DNA from 4 places in the Mesorhizobium sp. C432A genome. Region 2 is predicted to be linked to each of the others. Evidence: predicted binding sites of a transcription regulator. Region 2 holds the regulator's gene; each other region holds the start of a gene.
What was found. The regulator PhoB, encoded in region 2, activates phosphate uptake and scavenging genes when phosphate is short. The targets are predictions, from matches to a motif close to TGTCATNNANCTGTCAT.
Positions count from the first base shown of each region.

Region 1 (3,767 bases), 2.6 Mb from region 2:
GCGGCAGTCTAGCGCGCCGCGACATTGTTGCGGTGCACAAAAATCACTAGATAAAGAGAGACAAACAGGGGTGAATGCGATGAGTGAAACCAGCCATCATGTCGTTGTCGTCGGCGCAGGGTTCGGCGGTCTCGAACTCACGCGGGCGCTGGCCGGCGCACCCGTGCGCATCACCATGATCGACAAGCGCAACCATCACCTTTTCCAGCCGCTGCTCTACCAGGTGGCGACCACCTCGCTGGCGACCTCGGAAGTTGCCTGGCCGATCCGTCATCTGCTGCGCAAGCGCGAGGACGTGACGACCCTGCTCGGCAACGTCACCGGCGTCGACCGTCCAGGCAAACGCGTGGTGCTTGAGGACGGCAGTTCTGTTCCCTACGACACGCTGGTGCTCGCCACCGGCGCGCGTCATGCTTATTTCGGCCACGACGAATGGGAGCCTTTCGCGCCCGGGCTGAAGACGCTTGAAGACGCAACCACCATTCGGCGGCGCATCCTGCTCGCCTTCGAGCAGGCCGAGCGCGAGACCGATCCGGCCAAGCGCCAGGCACTGCTGACACTGGTCATCGTCGGCGGCGGCCCGACCGGCGTGGAGCTTGCCGGCACCATTGTCGAACTCGCGCATGAAACGCTGCGCGGCGAATTCCGCAACATCGACACGCGTGAGGCGCGTGTGGTGCTGGTCGAGGCCGGAGACAGGATCCTAGCCAATTTCGCGCCAAAGCTGTCCGACTATGCGCGCAAGGCGCTGGAGCGGCGGGGCGTCACGGTCGAGCTTGGCCGCGCCGTCACGCGCCTCGATGCCGAAGGCGTCGTCTTTGGCGATACGCATCTGCCGGCGCGAACCATCCTGTGGGCCGCCGGCGTGGCGGCTTCACCCGCGGGAGAGTGGCTGGGCGCGCCGGTGGACCGGGCGGGCAGGGTAATGGTCGAGCCCGATCTGACCGTGCCGAACAGTCCTGAAATCTTCGTCATCGGCGACACCGCGCATGTCTTGCGGCCGGACGGCAAACCGGTGCCCGGCGTGGCGCCCTCGGCCAAGCAGGAGGGCAAGCATGTCGCCGCGACGATCAGGGCGCGGCTGGCCGGCGATGGCGCGCCGCGGCCTTTCCGCTACAAACATGCCGGCGACCTGGCGACGATCGGCAAGTGGGCAGCCGCGATCGATTTCGGCTCGATCAAGCTCACGGGATGGCTTGCCTGGTGGCTGTGGGGCGTGGCGCATATCTACTTCCTGATCGGTTTCCGCAACCGGCTCTCGGTGTCGCTTAGCTGGCTATGGATCTATTTCACCGGCCAGCGCAGCGCGCGGCTGATCACCCAGGGCGACGATGACAAGGGCTGAGGTTCTCAACCGCGGCCAAGGATATTCATCCAGCCGTCACCTTTTGCTGATCGACTGACTTCCCGATGGACATGGCCGGTTTTCGGCGCGAAGCTTCCGCCCGGGGCTGGGATCTTGTCACGTCGCTGGGAAGGAAAACCAATGCCGCATCTCAATTACCCCGTCTCCCGCCGTAGTTTTCTTGCCGGTACGGCCGCCAGCGGGGCGCTGATCATGCTCCATCCGTTTTCCGCCCGCGCGCAGGCCAATCAGGCGCATCTGAGGATCATGGAGACCACCGACATCCATGTGAATGTGCTGCCTTACGACTACTACGCCGACAAAGCCAACGACACGATGGGCCTGTCACGGACGGCCTCACTGATCGCGGCGGTGCGCAAGGAAGCCACCAATGCGATGCTGATCGACAATGGCGATCTTTTGCAGGGCAATCCGATGGGCGATTACATCGCCTATGAGAAGGGCCTCAAGGAAGGCGATCTGCATCCGATCATGAAGGGCATGAACCTGCTGGGCTATGAATGCTCGACGCTCGGCAATCACGAGTTCAATTACGGCCTGTCGTTCCTCGACAAGGTGCTGGCCGGAGCCAATTTCCCCTTCGTCTGCGCCAATCTGATCCGCGGCACCGAGCTTGCCGCCAAACCGCGCGACGACAAGCTCTACCTCAAGCCCTATGTCATCCTCGACAAGAAGATCAAGGACGGGTCGGGCGCCGAGCAGCCGATCAAGATCGGCATCATCGGCTTTGTGCCGCCGCAGATCATGGTCTGGGACCTGAAGAACCTGGAAGGCAATGTCAGGACGCGCGACATCGTCGAGGCGGCCAGGGCATGGGTGCCGCAGATCAAGGAGGAGGGCGCCGACATCGTCATCGCGCTCTCGCATTCCGGCATCGATATCAAGCAGGGCGACGGCATGGAGAACGCCTCCTTCTTCGTCGCCGGCGTCGAAGGCATCGATGCGGTGTTCACCGGCCATCAGCATCTCGTCTTCCCCGGCAAGAAGGATTTTCAGGCGCTCGAAGGCGTCGACACCGAGAAAGGCACGCTGCAGGGCAAGCCCGCCGTGATGGGCGGTTTCTGGGGCTCGCATATGGGACTGATCGATCTGCTTCTGGAACGGGACGGATCGAAATGGCGCGTAGCCTCGGCCACATCGGAGGCAAGGCCGATCTACCAGCGCGTCGACAAGGCAAACAAGCCGACGGTGGCGGACGACCAGCGCGTCGTCGATGCGCTGAAGGCGGACCATGAGGCGACACTTGCCTATGTCCGCCGACCGGTCGGCAAGACCTCGGCGCCGCTCTATTCCTATTTCGCGCTGGTCGCCGACGATCCGTCGGTGCAGATCGTCAACCAGGCGCAGAGCTGGTACCTCAAGGACATATTGAAGAGCACGCAGTGGAAGGATGTGCCGCTGCTGTCGGCGGCAGCACCCTTCAAGGCCGGCGGGCGCAACGGCGCCGACTACTATACCGACGTGCCGGTGGGCGACATCGCCATCAAGAACGTCGCCGACCTCTATCTCTATCCGAACACGGTGCGCGCCGTCGAAATCACCGGCGCGCAAGTGAAGGAATGGCTGGAAATGTCGGCCGGCATTTTCAGGAAGATCGAGCCGGGCAAGGCCGACCAGGCGCTCATCGACACCGAATTCCCGTCCTACAATTTCGATGTGATCGATGGCGTCAGCTACGGAATAGACCTGTCGCAGCTGCCGAAATACGATGCCAAGGGTGGCGTCGCCAATGCCGGCTCGAACCGCATCGTCGGCCTCAGCTTCGACGGCAAGCCTATTGATCCGGCAGCGAAATTCGTCGTCGCCACCAACAATTACCGCGCCGGCGGTGGCGGCAATTTCCCCGACATCAATGCCTCGAAGATCATCTACGAGGCGCCGGACACCAACCGCGACGTGATCGTGCGCTACGTCGTCAGCGAACGCACGATCAATCCCTCGGCCGACGACAATTGGTCGTTCACGCCGCTGCCCGGCACCAGCGTCGTGTTCGAGACCGGCCCCAAAGCGAAGGATTTTATATCGGGAGTGAAATCGCTCAAGATCGAGCCGGCCGGCGAGGGCGAATCCGGGTTTGCGAAGTATCGCATCCTGCTTTGAGGCAACGTGCAGCTAACAGGGAAAACGAGCGGGCATACGCCCGCTCAATCACGCTTCGGATCAGGCTTTGTAGACCACTTGGCGCACGTCGATGTAGCTGGCTCTAAAGCCGGCTTCGCAATAGTGGAGATAAAATTCCCAAAGCTTCTTGAAGCGGTCGTCGAAGCCGAGCGGGACGATCTTTTCCCACGACGCCCAGAAGCGGTTGCGCCATTCGGCAAGCGTGCGGGCATAGTCGTCCGGAAAGACGCGCTCGCGCAGATGGGCAAGGCCATGGTCGCTGCCCAGCGTCTTCAGGATC
Region 1 is NZ_CP100470.1:4,354,985-4,358,751, reverse strand. Features, by position in the region: gene NLY33_RS21215 (NAD(P)/FAD-dependent oxidoreductase) at 80-1,345, shown strand; gene NLY33_RS21210 (bifunctional 2',3'-cyclic-nucleotide 2'-phosphodiesterase/3'-nucleotidase) at 1,487-3,466, shown strand; gene NLY33_RS21205 (SAM-dependent methyltransferase) at 3,527-3,767, opposite strand, start outside.
Region 1: a site for PhoB is predicted at 1,369-1,385, ahead of NLY33_RS21210 (bifunctional 2',3'-cyclic-nucleotide 2'-phosphodiesterase/3'-nucleotidase). Genes of this name have one in related genera too.

Region 2 (3,767 bases):
GCCGGCGGTGCCGTCATTGGCCGCAACCACGGCATCGACCTTGTTGTCATTGGCGGTCAGGAACTGTTCCATGTTCTTCTGGGCATTGGCCGGCAGCCAGCCATCGGTATAGGCCTCGCCGACATTCTTGATCTTGCCCGAGTCGATGGCTTCCTTGAGCACTTCCATCGAGCCCGAGAACAGGAAATCGGCATTCGGATCCGAGCCCGAGCCCTTGATGAAGACATAGTTGCCTTCGGGCTTCGCCTTGAACACTTCGCGGGCCTGCATGCGGCCGACTTCCTTGTTATCGAAGGTCAGGTAGAAGACGTCCTTGTTCTCGATCAGGCGGTCATAGCCGACGACCGGAATGCCTTCGTCCAGCGCCTTCTGCACCGCCGGGCCGATGGCCGAGGCGTCCTGCGCCAGGATGATCAGCGAGTTGGCGCCCTGCGAGATCAGGCTTTCGACGTCGGTCAGCTGCTTGCCGGGATTGGACTGCGCGTCGGCCGAAATGTACTTGTCGCCGGCAGCCTCGATCGCCGTTTTCATCGCCGCCTCGTCGGTCTTCCAGCGCTCTTCCTGGAAGTTCGACCACGACACGCCGATGACCTTGTCCTTCGCCTGCGCGACCGACATCAGCGCCAGCGACATGGCGACACCCGCCAGCATGGCGGCTGCAAATCTGTTCATCATAATCCTCCCTGCGCCGCGTGCGGCGCGACAAAACTGGCCCGAGGGCCGGCACACAGAGGCCCTATTTTTCGAGCCTCGAAAAAATACTGGTTCAATGATAAGGCGCTGTCAACATCGATTCTGATGGATTCTGATGGCCTTGCCGAATTTTTTCGAGGTCCGCAATAAACAATGACAGGGCTGCCGGCGTCTGCCAATATTTGGCTGGTGCCGTCGAACGCCTTCACTATCATGAGGCGCGAGGAGGCCGGGAGGAAACAAATGTCGGTTGGAATCCGCCACGACGATCTGCGCCGTCGCAACCGTGCCATGGTGATTTCGGCCGTGCGCCGGGCCGGCCAGCCGTCGCGGACCGAGATTGCGGCGACCACCGGCCTCAGCCACTCGACCATATCGGCAATCTCGTCTGATCTGATTCAAGAAGGCGTCCTGATTGAAGGCAAACCTGGCGAGACAGGCGCACTGAAACGCGGCCGGCCGCAGGTCGGCCTTGGCCTCAACCCGGAAGCGGCGGCGGTGATGACCGTCGTGCTGTCGCTCAATTTCCTGTCCGTCACCGTCATCGACTATGCCGGCCACGTCGTCGCCGAGGAACAGCGCCGGCTGGACACGCTGACCAAGCCGCGCGACGAGCTGATTGGCGAATGCGTAGCAATCGTCCGGCGGCGGCTTGAGGATCCCGACCTCGATGTCCAGAGCATCGCCCGCATTGCCATGGGCATCCAGGGCATCACCGATTCGCAGGCGCGCGCCATGCTGTGGTCGCCAATCACGCCACTGACCGACATTGCCTTCGCCGACATGTTGGAAGTGGAATTCGGCATTCCGGCCACCATGGAGAACGACTGCAATATGATGGCGGTGGCGCTGCAATGGCGCCAGCCCGAGCGCTACCGCGACAACTTTATCGCCATCCTCTTGTCGCACGGCATCGGCATGGGACTGGTGCTGAAAGGCGAACTGTTCACCGGCACCCATTCCTCGGGCGGCGAGTTCGGCCACATGATCCACCGTCCGGGCGGCGCGCTCTGCCGCTGCGGGCGGCGCGGCTGCGTCGAGGCCTATGCCGGAAACTACGCCATCTGGCGCAGCGCCAAAATGATGGGCGAGGATGCCGAGCCGGTCGATATCGGCGACGCTGATATGCGCGCACTCGCCGCGCGCGCCCGCGAAACCGATGGCCCGGAGCGCGAAGCCTATCGCAGGGCCGGTGAGGCGCTCGGCTTCGGCCTCGGCAGCCTGTTTGCTCTGATCGATCCGGCACCCGTCGCCATGGTCGGCGTCAGCGCCGCCGCCTTCGACCTGATCGAACCGGCATTGCGCGAAGCGATCGCCCAGACCGCCGGCGGCCAGCACTCGAAATCGATCTCCTTCGACACCGAGCCCAACGAGCTGCCGCTGATCCGCGAAGGCTGCGCCATGCGCGCGCTCGGCTTCGTCGACCAGGAGATTTTCGCGCCGGGCATTCAGGCGAAATCCGGCAAGCATGTCGCCTGAATGGCCGGCAACGGCGCGACGCGCAGCATCCTAGTCTTCCCTGATAGCGTAGCCGGCGCCGCGAATGGTACGGATGACATCCGGCATGCGGCCGTTGTTGACGGCCTTGCGCAGCCGCCCGACATGCACGTCGACGGTTCGCTCGTCTATATAGATCGTCTCGCCCCAGACATTGTCGAGCAGTTGGCTGCGCGAGAACACGCGGCCGGGATGGCGCATCATGAATTCGAGCAGCCGGAACTCGGTCGGTCCGAGCCTGATCTCGCTCTTCTTGCGGTAGACACGGTGCGACTCGCGGTCGAGCACGATGTCGCCGACCTTGAGCACGCTGGACAGCACTTCCGGCTTGGCCCGGCGCAGCAGCGCCTTCACGCGCGCCATGAACTCCGGCGTCGAGAATGGCTTGACCAGATAGTCGTCGGCACCGGTGGACAGGCCGCGCACGCGATCGCTTTCCTCACCGCGCGCGGTCAGCATGATGATCGGCAGCCGCTCGGTTTCGGGCCGCACTCTAAGCCGCCGGCAGAGCTCGATGCCGGAAACAGCGGGCACCATCCAGTCGAGCACCAGGAGATCGGGCACGTTTTCCTGCAGGCGGATCTCGGCCTCGTCGCCGCGTGTCACCACCTCGACGTGATAGCCTTCGGATTCGAGGTTGTAGCGGAGGAGCACGCCTAGCGGCTCCTCGTCCTCCACGACCATGATGCGTGGCGCGATCATAGGCAGTTCACCCTCATCAGGCCGGCGTGGCCATCGCCGTCTCGTCCTGCTTCGGACGATTGGCGGGCAATTGCTGGCCGGTCAGCACATAATACGCATTTTCGGCGATGTTGGTGACATGATCGCCGATGCGCTCAAGATTCTTGGCGCAGAACAAGAGATGCGTGCAGGCGGTGATGTTGCGAGGGTCTTCCATCATGTAGGTCAAGAGCTCACGAAACACGGACGTGTATTTGACGTCGATGCGTTCGTCGTCATTTCTGAGTTTTGCAAGAGCTGCCGCATCGGTGGCGGCATATTCCTCGACGACGCCTTGCACCTGGATCAGCACCAGCTGCGCCATGGCATCGATGGAGTGCGAGAGGTCGCGCGGCGTGACGCTCAAGCCCACGGTGCCGACGCGTTTGGCGATGTTCTTGGCGAGATCGCCGATGCGCTCGAGGTCGCCGGCCATGCGGATCGAGCCGACCACGGCGCGCAGATCGTTGGCCATCGGCTGGCGCTTGGCGATCAGCGTGATGGCGCGGTCGTCCAGTTCGCGCTGGCGCGCATCCATGATGGCGTCGTCGGAAACGACACGCTGTGCCAGCGCATTGTCCGAATTGAGCAGCGCCCTGGTCGAGCCGCTGACCATCGAGCCTGCCAGATCGCCCATGTCGCGGATCAGCTTGCTGATCTGCCCGAGCTCTTCATCGAAGGAGGCGACGGTATGTTCACCCATGATCTTGGTCCTCGTGCCTGAAAATTCACCCGCCGGACGGCTCAGCCGAAGCGGCCGGTAATGTAGTCCTGGGTGCGCTTGTCGTCGGGGTTGGTGAACATCTTGTCGGTGGCGCCCTCCTCGACGAGATAGCCGAGATGGAACATCGCTGTAC
Region 2 is NZ_CP100470.1:1,796,560-1,800,326, reverse strand. Features, by position in the region: gene xylF (D-xylose ABC transporter substrate-binding protein) at 1-672, opposite strand, end outside; gene NLY33_RS08670 (ROK family protein) at 937-2,172, shown strand; gene phoB (phosphate regulon transcriptional regulator PhoB) at 2,203-2,892, opposite strand; gene phoU (phosphate signaling complex protein PhoU) at 2,909-3,613, opposite strand; gene pstB (phosphate ABC transporter ATP-binding protein PstB) at 3,655-3,767, opposite strand, start outside.

Region 3 (3,767 bases), 1.5 Mb from region 2:
TTGGCATCGGGCCGGGAACGCTCAGGCTGTCGGTCGGTCTTGAGGATACGGACGATCTGCTGGAGGACGTTGCGCAGGCACTGAAGGCAGCCGGGTAGGCCGCGAGGCGTCACGCTCCCGACGAAGCCTCTTCCAGCTCGGCTGCCTTGGTGCCGATGATCATGGTGTTGCCGCGCCAATCGACGGCGCCGCTCAGCCAGCCGCGCGCCCAGATGGCGGGAAGCATCATGTCGCGGACCATCATCGCCGGGACCATGCGCAGCGACAGGTGCCAGCCCTTGGCCGCGGCCAGCGCGCATTCGGGAATGTAGGCCGCCGCCAGCACGGCCAACACCGTGGCCGGCAGGCTGACGCCGGCACTTGCTGCCGCCACCAGCGCCAACGCCAACGGCACGGCGACGCCGGTCAGGATCTCGGGTGCGAAAAACAGCGGGAAAGTGACGCGGCGCAACCGCGCCCAGCGCGCCTGACGCGACCAGATGTCGGCAAGTCGGCGCTGCCCCAGTGGTTGATCGAAAGGCGAGGCAACGAGATTGACGCGCAGGCCCAGTCCGTTGACCAGCTTGGTTGCAGCAGCATCCTCGGCGATCTCGGCGGCCAGCGCACGGATACCGCCACTGGTATCGAGCATCGGCTTGTTCCACAGCATGCTCTTGCCTTGGGCAAAGCCGAGACCGAGCGCCTCGCCGGCATATTGCCAGCGCGCCTGCAGCGTGTTGAGGAACGCGCATTCGACCTCGGCCCAAAAGCCATCCGGCCGAGAGCCGATCGGCGTCGAGCAGATAAGCCCGGTATTGGTCCGCCAGGCCGCCATCAGGTGCTGGACGTAATCCCTTGGCATCAGCACGTTGGAATCCGCCAGAATAACCCAATGATAGCGCGCCGCTTCCCAGCCCTTGACGCAGTTGTTGAGCTTCGGGTTGCTGCTGACGCGGTCGTCGCCGATCAGCAGCCGGGCCGGCACGTTGGGAAACAGGACGATCGCCCTGTTTATCAGTTTGACGACGGGATCGTCGGCGTGAGCGACGCAGAAGATCAGTTCGTAGCGCGGCCAGTCGAGCGAGAAGGCTCGCTGCAGCGTCTCTTGTGTGAACGGCTCCACGCCGCGCGACGGTACGACGATCGAGACCGGTGGCTGCTCGTCGGACGGCGGAGGGATAAGGCGACGCGCTTGCAGTTTCGACGAAGCAAGCAGGATGCTGGCGAGATTGGAAAGAAGCAAAGCGGAGGAAGCGAAGGCGGCTGTGAGAGCTAGTTCCATGAGATCTGGTCACTCCGGAAAGGCCGCTCGCGGCTGCTTTGTCAGTCGACAGATGGGCCTTGAGTCGCCGGCAAGGTTTGCCCACACCAACACTGTCATGTGTCACTTAAATGACATTGTTTGTCGGCACCTCCGCTTTGAGGCTGGCAGGACATGCCGTTGTGCGCGTATCAAACCGCATAGCGCGACAAATGTTCCTTGCCGCGCAACCGGAGCAGCCCATGTATCGCGCCGTCACGCGCAACATCGAAGTGCAGGTCAGACCGTTCTACCTGGAGGACCGCTCGGACCCGGCGGAGAACCGTTATGTCTGGGGCTACCAGGTGACGATCGACAACCAGTCGGACGATTTCGTGCAGCTTATGTCGCGTTACTGGCACATCACCGACGGCAGCGGCCGGATCGAGGAAGTGCGCGGCGCCGGCGTGGTCGGCGACCAGCCTGAGCTCAATCCCGGCGACAGCTATCAATACACGTCAGGCTGCCCGCTCTCGACGCCGTCCGGCTTCATGGTCGGCCACTACACCATGCGCAACAAAAAGGGCGAGACGTTCGACGTCGCTATTCCCGCGTTTTCGCTGGATCTGCCGGGGACCCGACGGACGGTGAATTAGGGGTTTTCTCCCCGTCACTATACGGGGAGAAATGCCCGGCAGGGCGATGAGGGGCAGCGCCAGACTCATGAGGTCATCTTCCACGCACATGACGTAGGCTATGCGCGGCCATTCACCAAAGTTCGCGCTGCCCCTCATCCGCCCTTCGGGCACCTTCTCCCCGTGAACGGGGAGAAGGAAGAGATGCTACTGAGCTGCAAACTCCGCCGGGTCGAAGTCGTACTGCTTCGAGCAGAACTCGCAGGCGACGTGGATGCCGCCATCTTCGGTGCTGTCCTTGATCTCCTGCGCGGAAAACCCCTCGAGGATGCCGCGTATCTTGTCCCTTGAGCAGGAACATTGGTCGGCGACCGGCACGCCGCCGAAGACGCGCACGCCATGTTCGTGGAACAGCCTGTAGAGCAGCCGCTCGGCGCCGATGGTCGGGTCGATCAGCTCGGTCGGCTCGATGGTGCCGAGCAGCGCCACCAGCTCGCGCCACGAATTGTCGGCCGGCTCCTGCGTCACGTCACGCGGATCGCCGTCGCCGCCCGAAATGTCGGGCACGCGCATGCGCTCGGGTGACTGCGGCAGGAACTGCGCCAGGATACCGCCGGCGCGCCACTGCTCGCGCGCACCGCCGGGGCCGGGCGTCAGCAGCTTGGCCACCGACAGCCGGAGGTCGGTCGGGATCTGCTCCGACTGGCGGAAATAGGTGCGCGCGGCGTCTTCCAGCGTCTCGCCGTCGAGCTGGACGATGCCCTGATAGCGCTGCGTGTGCGCGCCTTGGTCGATGGTCAGCGCCAAAACGCCGCTGCCCAGCAGCGTCTGCTGCGAGGTCTGGCCTGCGGCCACCAGGGCCTCCAGCCGGTCGGCATCGAAGCGCGCATAGGCGCGCAATGCCGAGGGCGTGGAGAAATCCGCGACCAGCATGTCGACAGGCCCGTCGGTGCGGGTCTGCAGGATGAACTTGCCTTCGAATTTGAGCGAAGTGCCGAGCAGCACCGTCAGCACACAGGCTTCCGCCAGCAGGCGGGCGACCGGCTCGGGATAGTCATGACGGTTGAGGATGGCGTCGAGCATCGGCCCGAGCTGCACGGTGCGGCCGCGCACGTCGAGCGGGCCTACCTCGAAGGGCACGACATGATCGTCGCCGGCATAGCCGAACTCGCCGAGTTTGGGGTGATGTTCAGTCACTTGATGCGTTTCCAACATGACAAAGCTCCAGGGCGCGGCCATGCGGCCCGGAGGGGTGCATGCGTCCAAACGCGCTTGATTTGCGTGATGGGGCGCAAATAGGCATCGCGCCGCCCCGGATCAAGCGCTTGGAGATCAAGCGCCTGGAGATCAAGCGCCCAGACACCAGGCCAAAACCGCCTTCTGGGCGTGGAGCCGGTTCTCGGCTTCGTCGAAGACAACCGAATGCGGACCGTCGATGACCTCGTCGGTGACTTCCTCGCCGCGATGCGCCGGCAGGCAGTGCATGAACAGGGCGTCGGGCTTGGCCCTGGCCATCAGCGCCGCATTGACCTGATAGGGCGAGAAGACATTGTGGCCGCGGGCGCGGTGTTCCTGGCCCATCGACACCCAGCAGTCGGTGACGATGCAGTCGGCTTGGTCGACGGCTTCCTCGGGCGAGCGGGTGAAGTGCAGCTTGCCGCCATTGCTCTTCGACCAGTCGATATGCTTTTGCGCCGGCTCGCTGCCTTCCGGCACTGCGACGTTCAGGTTGAAGCGGAACCGCGCCGAAGCTTCGAGCAGCGAATGCAGCACGTTGTTGCCGTCGCCGGTCCAGGCGATGGTCTTGCCGGCAACCGGACCGCGATGCTCCTCGAAGGTCATGATGTCGGCCATCAGCTGACAGGGATGGGTGTCGTCGGTCAGCCCGTTGATGACCGGAATCGTGGCATTCT
Region 3 is NZ_CP100470.1:332,821-336,587, forward strand. Features, by position in the region: gene NLY33_RS01505 (O-succinylhomoserine sulfhydrylase) at 1-98, shown strand, start outside; gene NLY33_RS01510 (ceramide glucosyltransferase) at 110-1,261, opposite strand; gene apaG (Co2+/Mg2+ efflux facilitator ApaG/CorD) at 1,483-1,875, shown strand; gene NLY33_RS01520 (Hsp33 family molecular chaperone) at 2,062-3,093, opposite strand; gene argF (ornithine carbamoyltransferase) at 3,202-3,767, opposite strand, start outside.
Region 3: a site for PhoB is predicted at 1,361-1,377, ahead of NLY33_RS01510 (ceramide glucosyltransferase). Genes of this name have one in related genera too.

Region 4 (3,767 bases), 310 kb from region 2:
CCGGCCGAGGGTGGCAGGTTCTGGCCCTGTTCGGTGGTCGGCGCCTTGATGAATTTCAGCTCCGGGCCGAAGGTCATGTCGAAATCATTGGGACCGAAGGTACCGGCGTGGATCGGGCCCGAGACGAATTCCCAGAAAGGATTGAAATCCTGGAACCGCGCCTTGTCGGGGTTGTAATAGTGCGCCGCCGTGTAGTGGACATCGGCGGTCAACCAGACCGTGTTGGTGATGCCGGCAGTCTTGATGTAGCGCAACAGGTCGGCGATCTCGAGCTCGCGGCCTTTGGGCAGGCCATTGTCGCCATTGCTGATGGCTTCCGCGCCGACCTTCTTGGCGCCGTCGTCCCAGACGACGAGGCCGAGCGGCATGTCGGCGGCAATGATCTTCCAGGTCGCCCTGGAATTCGTCAGCTCGCGCTTCAGCCATTTCGTCTGCTGTTCGCCCAGCATGCGTGACTGCGGCGTCATGTCCTCCTGCATGTCGGCGCCGTTCGGGCCGCGATAGGAGCGCATGTCGAGGAAGAACACGTCGAGCAGCGGCCCATGCGCGATCTTGCGGTAGACGCGGCCGGGCTCGGACGGCTCGTAGCGGATCGTCGTCATCTCATGGAAGGCGCGCGCCGCACGCGCCGCGAGCACATGGATGGATTTTTCGGTGTAGCGGCTGTCGGCGCCGAGATTCTTCGAATCCGACCAGTTGTTCAGCACCTCGTGATCGTCCCACTGGTAGAAGGTCGGGCAGATGGCGCTCAAGGCCAGAACGTTTTTGTCCATCATGTTGTATTTCCACTGGTCGCGGTACTCATCCAGCGTCTCGGCCACCTTGCGCTTGCCGTCGATCAGGACGACGTTTTTCCACTTGCCGCCGCCAGGCAGGTCTACCTCGTCCTTCATGGCGCCATCGGCATAGATGGTGTCGCCGGAATGCAGGAAGAAATCCGGCGTGTGCCTGGCGATGGTGGCGTAGGTTTTCATGCCGGTCTCATCGATTCCCCAGCCCTGGCCGGCCGTGTCGCCCGACCAGGCGAATTTTATGTCGCGCTTCGAGGCGGGTGCTGTGCGGAAACGGCCGACGATCGGTTCGGAAACGGCGTTGATATCCGACAGGTCGGCGGCAGTCATCCGGTAGAAGATATCCTGGTCGGAGGCGAGTTCGGTAAGCAGGCGCTTGACCGTGAAGTCGCTGGCCGGCGAGGTATCGAGCGGCGCCAGCCGCGTCGCATTGGCGAAGTTTTCCGTCGACGACACTTCGAACATGACGCGCGAAGGCCGGTCGGTGCGCGTCCACACCATGCCGCTCGAGGCATCGACATCGCCGGACTGGACGCCATGGGTGAAGGCCGGGCGCTGGCTGGCGCGCGAATAATAGGGCAAAGCGAGCCCCGATGCGCCGAGCAGACCGGCGGCGCTGGCAGAGGTGACGAAAGCGCGGCGGGTCAACGAAAGCTTGTTCATGGCTGTCTCCTGATGGCTTGAACGTTCGCCACCAGCGTCCTGCTTCAATGTTTCAGCCGCATCTCGGAAAGATGAAGTTTTGATAACAGTGAACAGGCGAGTGATCTCCCCCCTTGAGGGGGAGATGTCGCCGAAGGCGACAGAGGGGGTCGCCGCGCGTGAAGCGCCGACTTCCTCTTTCGTCACAAAGAACGCTGAGCCCCGTCGGACCGACCCCCTCTGGCCGCTTTGCGGCCATCTCCCCCTCAAGGGGGGAGATTAGCGCCCAGCGCCTTACGCCGCTTGCGGCTCCGGATCGAAAGCCGGCCTGCTCGTATTGATCAGCAGCGACAGACACGCGGCCACGATCGCCGTCATGCCGGCGATCAGGAAGGCCAGTTCGTAATTGCCCTGCAATTCGCGCATGGTGCCGCCGAAGGCGGCGGCGGTGGCGGCGCCGACTTGGTGGCCGGCTACGATCCAGCCGAACACGATCGGGCCGCTGCGGTCACCGAAGGCCTCGTTGGCGAGCCTGAGCGTCGGCGGCACGGTGGCGATCCAGTCGAGACCGTAGAGCACCGCGAAGATGATCAGGCTGGTCGCCGAGAAGCCGGAATAGGGCAGATAGATCAGCGCCAGACCGCGAATGCCGTAGTAGACGCCGAGCAGCTTGCGCGGGTCGAAACGGTCGGTGAGCCAGCCCGAGAGCGTCGTCCCGATCAGGTCGAAAATGCCCATAAGCGACAGCAGGCCCGCGGCCTGTACCTCGGGGATGCCCATATCGCCGCAGAAGGAGATCAGATGCGTGCCGACCAGCCCGTTGGTGGTGAAGCCGCAGATGAAGAAGGTGGCGAACAGATACCAGAAGACGCGGGTGCCGGCAGCGCGGCGCAGCGTGTTGAGCGTATGCGCCAGGAAATTGCCTTGCGATGCCGGCGATACCGGCGGCACGTCATCGGCCCCGGCGCCATAGCGCACCATGCCGATCGAAGCGGGACGCTCCGGAACCAACAGCCAGACCAGCGGCAGAAGACAGGCGGTGGCGATCGAGACGGCGGTAGCGACGGGCTGCCAGCCGCCCGACTGGGCGAGCGATGCCAGCAGCGGCAGGAACACCAAGAGGCCGGTGGCGCTGGAGGCCGACATCAGCCCCATCACCAAGCCGCGATTGGTCTTGAACCAGCGGTTGACGATGGTGGCGCCGAGCACGGTGGCGACCGCGCCGGAGCCGATGCCGGAAAACACGCCCCAGGTGAGGAACAGGTGCCATGGCTCGGTCATCAGCAGGCTGAGCGCGGTCGAGCCCGACATGATCACAAGCGAGGCAAGCAGCGTTCGGCGCAAGCCGATACGCTCCATCAATGCGGCGGCAAACGGCCCGGTCAGGCCGTAAAGGAAGATGCCGATCGCAGCGGCAATCGAAACCGTATCGCGCCCCCAGCCGAAGCTTTTATCCAACGGCAGCATCATCACCGAGGGTGCGGAACGAAGCCCGGCCGCGATCAACAGGCAAAGGAAGATGACGCCAACCACGACGAAAGCGTAGCGCTGGCCAAAGGGACGGGATTGAGCTATCATGTTACTGACCGGTACGTTGCAGGGTGAGGACATGTATACGTACCGATCGGTAACACGTCAATCGAGTCATACCATGCCAACGGACAAAAATATTGAACTGACCATCAAGGACGGTCATGCAGCCGCACCGCCCAAGGCTGCCAAGAAAATCCTCGACGTGGCCTACGACCTGTTCTACCGCCGCGGCATCCGGGCGATCGGCGTCGACGAAATCGTCAAGCGCGCCGGCGTCACCAAGCCCAGCCTCTACCGCAGCTTTCCCTCCAAGGACGAGCTCGCCGCTTCCTATCTCAGGCAATATGACCGTGAGTATTGGGAGCGTTTCGACGAAGCCGTGGCTGCCCATCCCGGCGACCCGCGGGCACAGCTCAGGGCTTTTCTGACTCGCGTCGGCAAGCGCACGCAAAGGCCGGACTATCGCGGCTGCGGCATGACCAACGCGGCGGTGGAATATCCCGAACATGGCCATCCGGCGCGTGTCGTCAGCGAGGCCAACAAGCAGGAGCTGCGCCACCGCCTGCGCGCCATGGCCGCAGCGATGGGCGCTAAAGACCCTGACACGCTCGGCGACGGCCTGCTGCTGTTGATCGAAGGCGCCTATATCAGCGGCCAGCTCTTCGGCCTCGGAGGCCCGGCGGCAGCGGTCGCCCGCAACGCCGACCTGCTGATCGAGGCGAGCTTGAAGAAATAACATTTCGAACGTTGGCGCCGCCCCTCACCTGCCGGCATCCTTTCCCGGAAATGGGGCGAGGAACG
Region 4 is NZ_CP100470.1:1,487,603-1,491,369, reverse strand. Features, by position in the region: gene NLY33_RS07145 (alkaline phosphatase D family protein) at 1-1,454, opposite strand, end outside; gene NLY33_RS07140 (MFS transporter) at 1,728-3,011, opposite strand; gene NLY33_RS07135 (TetR/AcrR family transcriptional regulator) at 3,085-3,702, shown strand.
Region 4: a site for PhoB is predicted at 1,526-1,542, ahead of NLY33_RS07145 (alkaline phosphatase D family protein). Genes of this name have one in related genera too.